3 regions of the Thioalkalivibrio sp. ALgr3 genome follow, and region 3 is predicted to be linked to each of the others. Evidence: predicted binding sites of a transcription regulator. Region 3 holds the regulator's gene; each other region holds the start of a gene.
What was found. Region 3 encodes sigma-54, which starts transcription at its own class of promoters, with help from an activator protein. Its sites were predicted from a motif close to TGGCANGNTNCNTGCTT; they were not measured.

Region 1 (4,080 bases), on a different contig from region 3:
AAGTGATGCTCGTGCGGGCCTTTTTTGTGGGCACGGAAGCCGGGGTCAGTCAGTTCATCGCGCGGCGGCGTTCCTCACGCTGATAGAACAGCAGGGCGACGTTGATCGCACGTTCCAGGCGGGCCGACATCTCGATGATCGCGCAGCCGGCATACGAATGGCCTTCGCGAGTGGAAGGGCGCGAGTTGGCCAGCCTGGCGGCGCCGGAGACCCTTTCCTGCACGTCCGGGAGCAGCAGGTTGGTGAATTCCAGGCGGCTGCCATAGGGGATCTCCTGCAGCACTTCATTCGGCAGTTCCACGCACATGCCTTCGGCCGAAAGGTCCACCACCGATCCCTCGATCGGTTCTTCGTGCATCTCGCCCTGGATCTGCAGGGTCGGGCGATTGCTCAGGGGGATATGAACGCGGAAGGTCTCGCGACGCTGCAGGTATTGCAGTTCGGCGGGATACGGACATTCGTAGAGATCCCCCGGGGATTCGCTGACGATCTGGCGGACCTCGGTGGTAAACCGCACGGCCACCCCGCGCAGGGTCGCGAATACGCGCAGGGGCTGGCCGGGCCGGATCCGCTGGTGCAGGGAAGGAGGTTGCAGCTGGTCGAGGTAGAGACGCCGCGCGTCGGCATCCAGACGGATCAGCGCCGAGGTGTGCAGCGGGCCGCTTTCTTCCAGGCGGATACTGACCAGGGTCAGGCCATGGTCCAGGTCGCGCAGGATCTGGCCGATGCGTTCCGGGGTGTCGACGGTATAATCGTTGTCATCCATGAGGGCACGTCGCGTCCGAAGTGGGTTCGCGCATCATACACCCTGTGACGGAGTTCACGCCTGTCCGGAGCCAACCCGGGCTCAGGCGCGGGTGATGGTCTGGCCGGTGGTACGACGGTGGCGGGCCTTGCCGTAGGGATCGTAGGTCGTGGCCGGGCCGCTGTCCTCGCCGCGCAGGATCTGCATGGACATCTGCACCCGGCGCTGGTTGCGTTCGATCAGCCGGGCATTGCCCTGGTTGAGTTCGTTGCAGCGTTCGATCGTCGCCCGCAGCGCCTGCCAGCGGTCATTGAGGTGCTCCCCTCCCTCCAGCCGCGCGAACAGCCGCGCCACCCCTTCCGGGGTGAACTCGGCCCCGCGGGCCTCGATCCATTGCTGCTGTTTGCGGGTTTCGGTTTCCAGTGCACGCAGCAGTTCCTGCTTGCGCTGGACCGCGGCCTGCAGTCGATCCGGTTCGCGTGACTCAATGGCCCGGGTTTCCTCCAGCAGGATATCCTCCAGCCGTTGTCCGAGACGGATGGATTCCTCCAGGGAAGGACGAATTCCGGTTTCGTCGGTCACCACCGGATCACCGCAGCAGGCCTTCGATTTCCATCATGCGATCGGCCAGCTCTTCGTTGTCGATCGGGTAGTTCCCCTGAGCGATCGCCTCGCGGATCTCGGCCACCTTCGCCTCGTTGAACGGTGCGGCCTCGCTGGCTTCGCCGCTGCCGTTCATGGCCTGGGCGGCGCCGGTCAGGGTGACGGCGTCGCCGCTGGCGGCATCGCCATTGCCGGCGCGATCCACCCCGTTGCCGCCGGTGCGGGCGTCGTCGTCACGGCCGCGGACTCCGCCGTTCTGGCTGTCGGGGCGCAGGCCGTTGATGTTGGGGCCTTTGATATCCATGACTTTGTCCTGTCGTTTTACTGGTCTACCGCGTGTATCGGCCGGAATGCCCGAAACTGTAGGGTCAGTTGCGGGATTTCCGTCACATTTTACTACAGGGCGACGCGAACCGTGCCCGATGGCTGGACCTCGCCCTCGATCTCGCGTCCCGAGGACGTGTTGCGCACGCGGATCCAGTCGCCGGCCGTGGCGTCCTCCAGGGCTTCGCCCTGCATGCGGATAGTGACGCTGCCGCTGTTGGCGAGGATGGTAACGCGCTGGCCGCGCTGGATCACCTGGCGTTCGTTGACGTGCTGCTGGCCGATGACCTGGCCCTGGCGGATCGCGCGGCGGGTCTGCAGACCGACGACCTCGGATGCATCCTCGAAATAATGGGTGGCCTGGCGCGACGTCTCGATGCGTTCCATGCGCAGATCGCCCGGTCCCAGGGTCTGCTGACGCGACAGGTTGCGTCGGGCCACCACCACCTCGGCGTGGCGTTCCACGGCGGCCGGAACGTACACCGACCAGGTCACCGGTCCGGGGCAACGGATGTTGACCGCGGTATTGCCCCTCGGGCGTCCGCCGGGCGGCAGCGAAGCCTCCAGGGGCTCGTCGCAGCGCTTGAGGCGCAGGCGCTCGTCGACATGACCGAGTTGCACCTCCACATCGTCACCGTTGTGGTCCCCCAGCTGTTGGTGCAGGAACCGTTCCGCGCTGTCGCGAATGTTCTGCACCGGCTCGATCTCCGCTTGCGCGGTCGGGGCGAGGAGCGCGAGCATCAGGAGGAGCGTACCCCCGCTGCGGCCCGGGCTGCGGTACGGGAGCAAAGCCTGTAACTTGAGAAGGTGCATGTCCGGTCACCGTTGACCCTGTGTCTTCGTAACGGAATACATGCAGATTCTGTGCCATGGCATCCGGCGCCTGTCCTGCGCGCCCGATGCGTGGTTCAAGCTCCCGCCGGCGCGGCCGTTAGCAGGGAGAACAACCCAGGGGGCGAGAACCGTGAGTCAGTTTATTGACGACGTGAACCAGCGCACGCAGATGGTCGGGCAGAACCGGATGGAGCTTCTGCTGTTCTATCTGGGCGGCACGCAGACCTTCGGGATCAACGTGTTCAAGGTGCGCGAGGTGATTCCGCTGCCGCAGTTGCGCCAGATTCCCGGGTCCGCCGGGGTGGTGCGGGGCGTCACCACCCTGCGCGACAAGACCGTGCCGATCATCGATCTGGCGCGGGCGATGGGCATGCAATCGACCCGGGCCGGGGCGGACGGGCAGCAGAAGGTTGTGATCACGGAGTTCAACCGCTCGGTGCAGGGCTTCATGGTATCGGCGGTGGATCGCATCGTGAACGTCAACTGGGACCAGGTGAAGTCGCCCCCGCGCGGCACCGGGCGCGAGTCGTTTCTGGTGGCGGTCACCGAACTCGACAACAAGCTGGTGGAGATCATCGACGTGGAGCGCGTGCTGTCGCTGGTCAATCCGCTGCCCACCGAGGTGTCGGAAAGCGTGCGTTCCGCGGTGGCCGAGCAGACACCCGAGCGTCGGGAAATCGTCATCGCCGACGACTCGGTGGTGGCCCGCCGCCAGATCGAAAGCGCCATCCAGGGGCTCGAGTGGCCCTACGTGCTGTGCAAGGACGGGCGTGAAGCCCTGGATTACCTGGAGGAGAAAGCCGCAGAGGGCCCGATCCACGACACGGTCGAGCTGGTGATCTCGGATATCGAAATGCCGCGCATGGACGGTTATACCCTGACGGCAAAGATCCGCGAGAACGAGCGGCTGCGGCCGCTGCGGGTGCTGCTGCATTCCTCGCTCAGCGGCGAATTCAATACCGACATGGTGCGTCGGGCCGGCGCGGATGCGTTCCTTTCCAAGTTCAACCCGGACGAACTGGCCAGTGCGGTCCTGGAACAGATCAACAAGACCGCCTGAGATGTCGGTGGTTACCGGGGGCGAGGGGTTGCCGGCCCGGCGGAGGCGGGCGGTCGGCACTTGCCGCCCCTTTGCGTGTCGCGGACTCCCGCAAGGTCGCCCTGAAGCCCTATACTGTGGCGGCATGGAATCCTCGAACCGAACAACCAGCGGACGGCGGACGGGCCCGGCACGTGTTAACACGGAGTTTTGTGCGTGATCGATTCCCGTGACTACGAAGAATTCGCGCGCTTTCTCTCCGAGTGCTGTGGCCTGGTGCTGGGGGACAGCCGCCAGTACCTGGTGTCCAGCCGGCTGTCCCGCCTGCTGGATGAATTCGGCTACAAGGACGTGCCGGAACTGCTCCACGCCCTGCGCAAGGCGCCCAGTCCGAAGCTGCGCACGCGCGTCATCGACGCGATGACCACCAACGAAACCTCCTGGTTTCGCGACGGTTTTCCGTTCGAGATCCTGCGCCACGTGATCCTCCCGGAGCTGGCTTCCACGCGGTCGTCGATCAAGGTCTGGTCGGCCG
Region 2 (4,080 bases), on a different contig from region 3:
AGATGATCGCCAGACCCATGGCGGCCAGCAGAAGCACGCTGCCCATCGAAAGTCCATAGACGAGGTCGGACACGAAGCGGGCCGTGCGTTCACGCTGCTCGATTGCACGAACCCCGGCCGCGGCGGCTTCGCGGATCTCCGGGTTCGTCTCGACGGGCTGGCCGTCGTCGTCGCGTTCCAGCAGGGCCTGCAGATCGCTGCGCAGGCGGCTGGCCCGCACCTCGGCCACGATCTCGACGGCTTCCAGCCGACGGGCATCGTCCTCGCTGTCGAGGTCCAGCTGGGCCAGGGCAATGTTCAGAAGGCGTTCCGTTTCCGCGGCCGTTTCCTCGTCGAGGGCGGCGACGATGGCATCGCGCATCTCCGGACGGGGGCGTTCCGCCAGTTCTTCGGCCGCGGCGAGGCGGGCGGCCGGGTCGTCCGCGAAGATCTGCAATGCGCCGATGGTCGGGCGCAGGATCCGGCGGATGGGGTTGGTCGCACGTGGTTCGTTCAGATCGCCTGTGTCCAGATCCTCCCGGGGTTCACCGGTAATGGCCTCCCGGAATGTCCCGTCGCGGGCATCCTCGATGATCAGGGTCTCGTCATCGGTGAAAAACAGCCGACGGTCGCGCAGCGCCAGCAGGGCGGGCAGCGTGTCCGCGTCCTGACTGGCCGCGATGTCCTCGATGGCGGCCTGCAGCGCCCGGATGTCCTGAGTGGCCATGGCCCTCAGGAGTTCTGCGGTATCTTCGGCCAGTTCTTCGTCGGTGACTTCGGCCAGCTCGGCTTCCAGTTGTTCTTCCTGCTCTTCTTCGAGCTGTTCGGCCTGTTCCCGGGCCTCTCCCATGGCCGCCGATGCGCCCGGTGACAGCAGGGGCGTCAGGAGCATTGCGCACAGCAGGCCGATGGCGACACGTGCGGTGAGTCGCATGATTCTCTCTCCTCAGGGTGCCCCGCCACGGATGCGCGGGGGGCAATCGGGAAGGCCGGCACCGGTGTGGTGCCGGCCGGACGTACCCGGACTCAGAAGCGCAGGTCGTAGGTGGGTTCTTCGCAGTCGCCGCAGACCCAGGGGTAGCGCCAGTTCGCTACACGGTCTTCGTTACCTTCGACGTAATCGCTCCACGGCTCGGCGCGGACCACGTCATCGGTTTCCCAGACCGGGAAGAACTGACCATCCGGCTGGATCTCGCCAATGATCACGGGCTTGTGCAGATGGTGGTTCTCGTCGTCCATGCACACCTCGAACCCGGACGGCGCATCGACGCACTGCCCGTACACCGCCTGGCGAACGGCGTCGACGTCCGTCGTGCCTGCCTGCAGGACCGCCTGGGCCCACATGCGCATGCCGATGTGCGTGGCTTCCATCGGATCGTTGGTCACCCGGTCGGAACCGCCGGACAGGCCTTCCTGTTCCACGTATTCCATCCACCGCTCGGTGAAGCGTTCGTTTTCCGGGGTCTCGATGGACATGAAGTAGTTCCAGGCGGCGAGGTGGCCCGCGAGGGGGTCGGTGTCCATGCCGCGGAGTTCTTCCTCGCCCACCGAAGTCGCCAGTACCGGAACGTCGATGGGATCAATGCCCTGGTTGGCCAGCTCCTGGTAGAACGCCACGTTGGAATCGCCGTTGATGGTGTTGATCACCGCGGTGGGGCCATCCTGGGAGAAGCTGTCGATGTCGCTGACCAGCGTCTGGAAATCGGCATGTTCGAACGGGAAGTAGACCTCCTCGATGGCGTCGTCCGAAATCCCGTGGGCATTCAGATAGGCACGCACGATGCGGTTGGTGGTCCGCGGGAAGACGTAGTCAGTGCCGACCAGGAAGAAGCGCTCGGCGCCGCCGCCCTCGTCGCTCATCAGATATTCCACGCCGGGCAGGGTCTGCTGGTTCGGCGCGGCGCCGGTGTAAAAGATGTTGCGCGAGGACTCCTCGCCCTCGTACTGGACCGGATAGAACATCAGCCCGTTGAGTTCCTCGAGGACCGGCAGGACCGCTTCACGGGACACTGATGTCCACGAGCCGAAGATGACGTCCACGTTCTCGCGCTCGATCATCTCACGGGCGTGTTCGGCGTAGGTGGGCCAGTCGGAGCCGGGGTCCATCACCACCGGTTCGAGTTCGCGGCCCAGCAGGCCGCCGTTTTCGTTAATGTCCTCGATGGTCATCAGGGCCACGTCCCGGAGGGACGTCTCGCTGATGGCCATCGTGCCCGACAGCGAGTGGAGGATGCCCACCTTGATCGGATCTTCGTCGGCCTGTGCGGTTATGCCTCCGCCGGTTGCCAGGCCCAGGGCCAGTGCGACACCGGTGGCGGTGCGGGTGGCCCGGCGCGCGAGCGAAATTTGCGGGGGGTGGCTCGTGTTTGGATGCATCGACTGTCTCCGTTCTCCGCTAGGGATCGTTTCCAGGGAACAACCCGGCACTCGGTAATACCGGCGCCGGACATTCCCGGGGCAGCAAGCTGTGTGCCATGAACGGAAAACGGGGTCTTGCGCCCGGTGTCCGCAGTCATCTCCGGTCGGGAGGGGAGGGCGGACTGCATGCACATGGTGCATCTGTCTCGTGATGGGGCGGAGGTTGCCGCACGGGTGTGCATCGTCCGCCGGGCGGTCGCTGCTCAGGCCGATTCCCTGGCGGGGAGCATTCCATGCTCGATGATGAACCGGACGACTTCATCCAGGCCCTCGCCCGTGCGCATGTTCGTGAAGACAAACGGGCGCTCGCCGCGCATGCGCCGACTGTCGCGGTCCATGACCTCCAGCGATGCACCGACCCCCTCGGCGAGATCGATCTTGTTGATCACCAGCAGGTCGGAACGGGTCACGCCGGGCCCCCCTTTGCGCGGGATCTTGTCGCCCGCGCAGACGTCGATCACGTAGATCGTCAGATCGGACAGCTCCGGGCTGAACGTCGCGGACAGGTTGTCGCCGCCGCTCTCGACGAATACGACCTCGAGGCCGGGAAAACGGATGCCGAGGTCGGCCAGGGCCGACAGGTTCATCGAGGCATCCTCGCGGATCGCCGTGTGCGGGCACCCGCCGGTCTCCACCCCGACGATGCGTTCGGCCTCCAGCGCATCGTGGCGGGTCAGGAACTCGGCATCCTCGCGGGTGTAGATGTCGTTGGTGACCACGGCGATGCTGTACATCTCGCGCATGCGCTGACACAGGGCCTGGAGCAGGGCGGTCTTGCCGGAGCCGACCGGCCCGCCGATGCCGACGCGCAGGACTCGGGGATTCAGTGACATGGGGTTCTCCTGAGGGGCTTTCCTGACTGGGGAAGGGGCCTAACTGCGAAACAGGCGTGAATACTGGGTTTCGTGCAGGGCGCTGGCGATGGCGACACCGGGGGCCGTGCCGCCAATCGCCGCGTCGTCCCGCGCAAGCCCCTCCCGTGCAGCCCCGCCGATGGTCGAGGCCAGGCGGTGGAGCAGGCGCTGACCGGCGGTCTGCCCCAGCGGGACCAGCTTGATCGCGGCCGCGACCTGGTTCTCGCACCAGGACCAGAGAATCGCCTCGGCTCCTTCCTCGACCGGGATGGACCAGCGCGCCAGCGCCAGCGCGAACAGCGTGGCCCAGGTGGCGTCGGGATGACCCTGCCACCGGTCGGCCTCGTTCAGATCGAGCTCGGACAGCAGACGCGCCAGCGCCTGCCCGAGGTGACGGTCTTCGGCGCGCAGTTCGCGGGTCTCGCGACTGGCGCCCAGCCACGCACTGAACCGTTCGACGGCCTCGTCGTCGTCCTCCAGCCAGGCCCGGTGCAGGCGTGCGAGCAGGGGGATGTCGATCCGGCTCAGGCTGTGGCGGATCTGGCCCTGCATCCAGTCGGCCACCGCGGCCTCGTCCGCGAGCCAGCCCGCTTCGATGGCCCATTCCATGCCACCGGAATAGCTGTAGGTCCCGACCGGCAGCGTGGGGCTCACCAGTTGCCAGAGACGTCGCCGTGCCAGGCCCGGGTCAGTCAGCCCCGGATCAGTGCGAATGGCCATGGCCGTGACCGCCGTGGGCGTGTCCGTGCCCGTAGGCGCCGGCCTCCGGCTCGAACGGGGCGTGCTCGAAGATTGGATCGAGTCCGATGCCGCGCAGCATGTCGTCCAG
Region 3 (4,080 bases):
TTGAGCACGCCCAGGCCGCGCACCTCGAGCAGATCCTGGAGCAGGGCGGGGCAGTGTCCACGCACGATATCGGGGGCAATGCGCGCGAACTCGGGGGCATCATCGGCGATCAGCCGGTGGCCACGCGAGATCAGCTCGAGTGCGACCTCGCTCTTGCCGACGCTGGAGGCCCCCGAGATCAGTACACCGATCCCGAGGATCTCCATGAACACCCCGTGGCGCACCTCGAAATGGGCGAGGCGCTGCTGCAGGAAATAGCGCAGCAGCGCGATGACTTCGTGCGAGGATGTGCGTGTGCACAGGATCACCGGCAGGGGGTCGTCACCTGTCTGCGGCATGCGCGGGAACGGGCAGGTGTCCTCGGCGAAGATCACCATGGTAGTACCGGTGCGGGCCATTTCCAGCACCAGGTGGTCACGCTGCTCGTCGGACAGGCCGGCGATGTAGCGGGCCTCGTAGTCGCCGATGACCTGGATGCGGTTGGGGCGGATCAGGTTCAGGTGGCCGGCCAGCGGCAGGTCGCCATCCCCGAATCCCAGGAGTTCGCGGTCGCCCGCGGCCTCCTCTCCGTGGACGTAGCGCAGGTCCAGACGGCTCCCCATCGCCCGCGTGAGCGCGGCGATGGTGATGTTGCTCGCGGTGCCGTCGGCTGCCGCTTCCGCCCGGTCGGCCATGGTCAGGTCTCGCCCAGGGCCCGGGTGAGGGCCTGCTGGACCCCCGCGCTGTCCGCGGCGCGCCGGATGCCGGCGAGGGTGTCCGGCTGCGACAGCCCGCGCGCGAGCTGGGCCAGCAGGTCCAGGTGTTCGCTGGTGGCCTCTTCCGGCACCAGCAGGGCGATCAGGATGTCCACCGGTTCGTGGTCCATGGCTTCGAAATCCACGCCCTGATCCAGACGCAGGACCGCGATGCGGGGCGTATCCAGCTCGGCGAGACGGCCGTGCGGGATCGCCACGCCATGGCCGAGCCCGGTGGAGCCCAGTTTTTCACGGGCCGACATGGCTTCGAACGCGGCACTGGCCGCCAGTCCGTCCGCGGCCCCGTCCACCAGCAGATCGGCGAGGGTTTCCAGCGCTCGTTTCTTGCTGGAGCAGTCGGTTTCCAGTCCGATGCGCTCCGGGGTGATGAGCTCGGCCGGATTCATCGGCTTACTCGGGTTGTTCGCGGTTGCGCTGGGCGCCCTCGGCGCGATGATGATCCTTGACCTTCTCCTTGTGCTTGATCAGCTGGCGGTCGACCTTGTCGATCAGGCCGTCGATGGCGGCGTACATGTCATCGTGGCTGGCCTCGGCGTGGATGTGGTTGCCGCTGACCTGCAGATTCGCTTCCGCCTTGTTGTGCAGCTTCTGCGTCTTCTCGTGGTTCAGCACCACGTGCACGTCGATCACCTTGTCGAAGTGGCGTTCCAGCTTCTGGAATTTCTCGTTGACGTAGTCGCGCAGGGCGTCGGTGATGTCGACGTGGTGTCCGGTGAGATTGATCTGCATGGGTCAGGCTCCTTTCGGTTTGCTTCCGGTCGGCATGGCGGCCATCTGGCGGCGCTCGCTGGAGGATGGCAGGTTCATGCCCTCCCGGTATTTGGCCACGGTACGCCGGGCCACGTTGATGCCCCGATCCGCCAGGATCTGGGCGAGGCGGGAATCGCTGAGCGGTTTGCCCGGCGTTTCCTCTTCGATGAGTTCGCGGATCATGGCACGAATCGCGGTCGCGGAGCATTCCCCGCCGTCGCTGGTGCCCACGTGACTGGAGAAGAAATACTTGAATTCGAACACCCCGCGGGGGGTGTGCATGTATTTCTGCGTGGTGACCCGCGAGATCGTGGACTCGTGCATCTCCAGGGCTTCGGCGATGTCGCGCAGGATCAGCGGCTGCATCGCCACCTCGCCGTGTTCCAGGAACCCCTGCTGGCGTTCGACGATCGCTCGCGCCACGCGCAGCAGGGTGTCGTTGCGGCTGTGCAGGCTCTTGATGAACCATCGCGCCTCCTGCAGCTGATCGCGCATGAAGGCGCTGTCGCGGGCATCGGAGACCTGGCGGACCATGCCGGCGTAGAGGTCGTTGATGCGAATGCGCGGGGCGATCTCGGGATTCAGGTCGACCTGCCAGCCCCGGTCGGTATGACGCACGTAGACATCCGGGACCACGTATTCCGGCGGTGTCTCGCTGATCTGGGCGCCGGGGCGCGGGTTGAGCGTGCGGATCAGGTCCAGCGCCGCGGCCAGTTCGTCGCCATCGCGTACGCCGCTCTGGCGCTGCAGGGCCTTGTAGTCACGCCGGGCAAGGGCGTCCATGCCGTGTTCCAGGAGCGCGCGCGCCGCCTCGCGCGAGGGCGCGTCCGGCGCCAGCTCGCCCAGCTGGACCTCCAGGCACTCGCGCAGATCCAGCGAACCGACCCCCAGCGGGTCGCAGTGCTGCAACCAGTGGCGTACGGCCTCGACCTCGTCGGTGTCGACGGGGGGGTCTTCACTCCGGCTGATGGTCTCGGCCAGGGTCTCGACGTCGCCCTCGAGGTAGCCGTCGCCGTTGATGGTGTCGATCAGGGCGGCGCCGATGCGCTGGTCGCGCGGGGTCAGGTGCGACAGATGCAGCTGCCACAGCAGGTGATCCTGCAGCCCGCCGCCGTCGTCGTCCGAGGTGTTCTCCAGCGGGTCGCGGTCGTCCGGACCGCGCGGGCTGGCGCTGGCGTCGTAGATGTCTTCCCAGCGGCTGTCGGTCACCAGCTCGTCGGGGATGATGTCCTCCGAGCCGCCGGCATCCACCGTTTCGCCGGTGCCGGCGGCGTCGCTGCCGCTCTCGCCGTCGTCGGTGTTCGCGTCGCTGTCGGTGTCCGCGGTGTCCCCCGCGTCGGCACCGAGTTCGTCATCCTCGGCCTGTTCCAGCATGGGATTGCTTTCCAGCGCCTGCTGGATCTCGGCCTGGAGCTCCAGCGTGGACAGCTGCAGCAGCCGGATGGCCTGCTGCAGCTGCGGCGTCATGGTCAGCGTCTGACCGAGCTGCAGATTCAGCCCGGGCTTCAGCATGAGTTGGGAAAGGCGTTGGTCACCATAAGTGAATAGTAATCCCTTGCTGCGGGCTTGTGCACCGCCCCGGTGCGGCGGTCGGTGTCACAGGCGGAAGTTTTCGCCGAGGTAGACCTCGCGCACGCGGGTGTCGGCCAGCAGTTCGTCCGGCGTGCCCGCGCTCAGCAGGTGCCCCTCGCTGAGGATGTAGGCGCGGTGGCAGATGCCCAGGGTCTCGCGCACGTTGTGGTCCGAGATTAGTACGCCGATGCCGCGTTCGGCCAGGTGGCGGATCACTTCCTGGATCTCGCTGACCGAGATCGGGTCGACCCCGGCGAAGGGTTCGTCCAGGCAGATAAACCGCGGATCACCGGCCAGCGCACGGGCGATCTCGGCGCGCCGCCGTTCGCCTCCGGACAACGCGATGCCGGGGCTGTGGCGCACGGTTTCGAGCTGGAATTCCTCGATCAGGGCATCGCCGATGCGGCGGCGCTCGTGGCGGTCCAGTCCGGGCCGCAGTTCCAGCACTGCCTGCAGGTTGTCCTGGACCGACAGGCGGCGGAAGATCGAGGCCTCCTGCGGGAGATAGCCCAGCCCGGCGCGGGCGCGTTCGTGGATGGGCGCCCGGGTGATGTCGCGCCCGCCCAGGGTGATGCGCCCGGTATTGGGCCGGATCAGGCCGACCAGGCTGTAGAAACAGGTGGTCTTGCCGGCCCCGTTGGGTCCCAGCAGGCCGACCACCTCGCCGGGCACCAGGTCCACGTCCATTGCGTCCAGCACGGTACGCTGGCCATAGCGCTTGCTCAGCTCGCGGGCGACCAGATGGGCGTCGGCCGCGGGCCTCATGGATCGTCCTCGCGTGGCTGCAGGCGGATGTGCACGCGCTCGTCGTCGGTGTCGCCGCGTTCGGCGCGGATCACGTCGCGTTCGAGATCGTAGGTGATGCGCTGCCCGCGGGCATCCTCGGCGGCGGTGATGACGCGTGCCCGTTCGGTCAGGATCACGCGTTCCTCGTCGAGGAAATAGTCGATGCGCAGCCCCTCGGCGATGCGCGTCTCGCCGGTCTCGGGATCGGGCGACTCCA

Region 1: the regulator sigma-54 is predicted to act here: its motif matches at 2,526-2,542, upstream of flgA (flagellar basal body P-ring formation chaperone FlgA).
Region 2: the regulator sigma-54 is predicted to act here: its motif matches at 2,438-2,454, upstream of urtA (urea ABC transporter substrate-binding protein).

Annotation. Positions count from the first base shown of each region.
Region 1 is NZ_KB897995.1:20,473-24,552, reverse strand. It holds gene C998_RS0112565 (flagellar brake protein) at 50-766, opposite strand; gene C998_RS0112560 (flagella synthesis protein FlgN) at 848-1,330, opposite strand; gene flgM (flagellar biosynthesis anti-sigma factor FlgM) at 1,335-1,652, opposite strand; gene flgA (flagellar basal body P-ring formation chaperone FlgA) at 1,745-2,413, opposite strand; gene C998_RS0112545 (chemotaxis protein) at 2,637-3,566, shown strand; gene C998_RS0112540 (protein-glutamate O-methyltransferase CheR) at 3,762-4,080, shown strand, end outside.
Region 2 is NZ_KB897976.1:437,703-441,782, forward strand. It holds gene urtB (urea ABC transporter permease subunit UrtB) at 1-913, opposite strand, end outside; gene urtA (urea ABC transporter substrate-binding protein) at 1,006-2,355, opposite strand; gene ureG (urease accessory protein UreG) at 2,601-3,230, opposite strand; gene C998_RS0102170 (urease accessory protein UreF) at 3,270-3,971, opposite strand; gene ureE (urease accessory protein UreE) at 3,955-4,080, opposite strand, start outside.
Region 3 is NZ_KB897978.1:220,463-224,542, forward strand. It holds gene hprK (HPr(Ser) kinase/phosphatase) at 1-674, opposite strand, end outside; gene C998_RS0105350 (PTS sugar transporter subunit IIA) at 677-1,141, opposite strand; gene hpf (ribosome hibernation-promoting factor, HPF/YfiA family) at 1,146-1,484, opposite strand; gene C998_RS0105360 (RNA polymerase factor sigma-54) at 1,488-3,017, opposite strand; gene lptB (LPS export ABC transporter ATP-binding protein) at 3,102-3,842, opposite strand; gene lptA (lipopolysaccharide transport periplasmic protein LptA) at 3,839-4,080, opposite strand, start outside.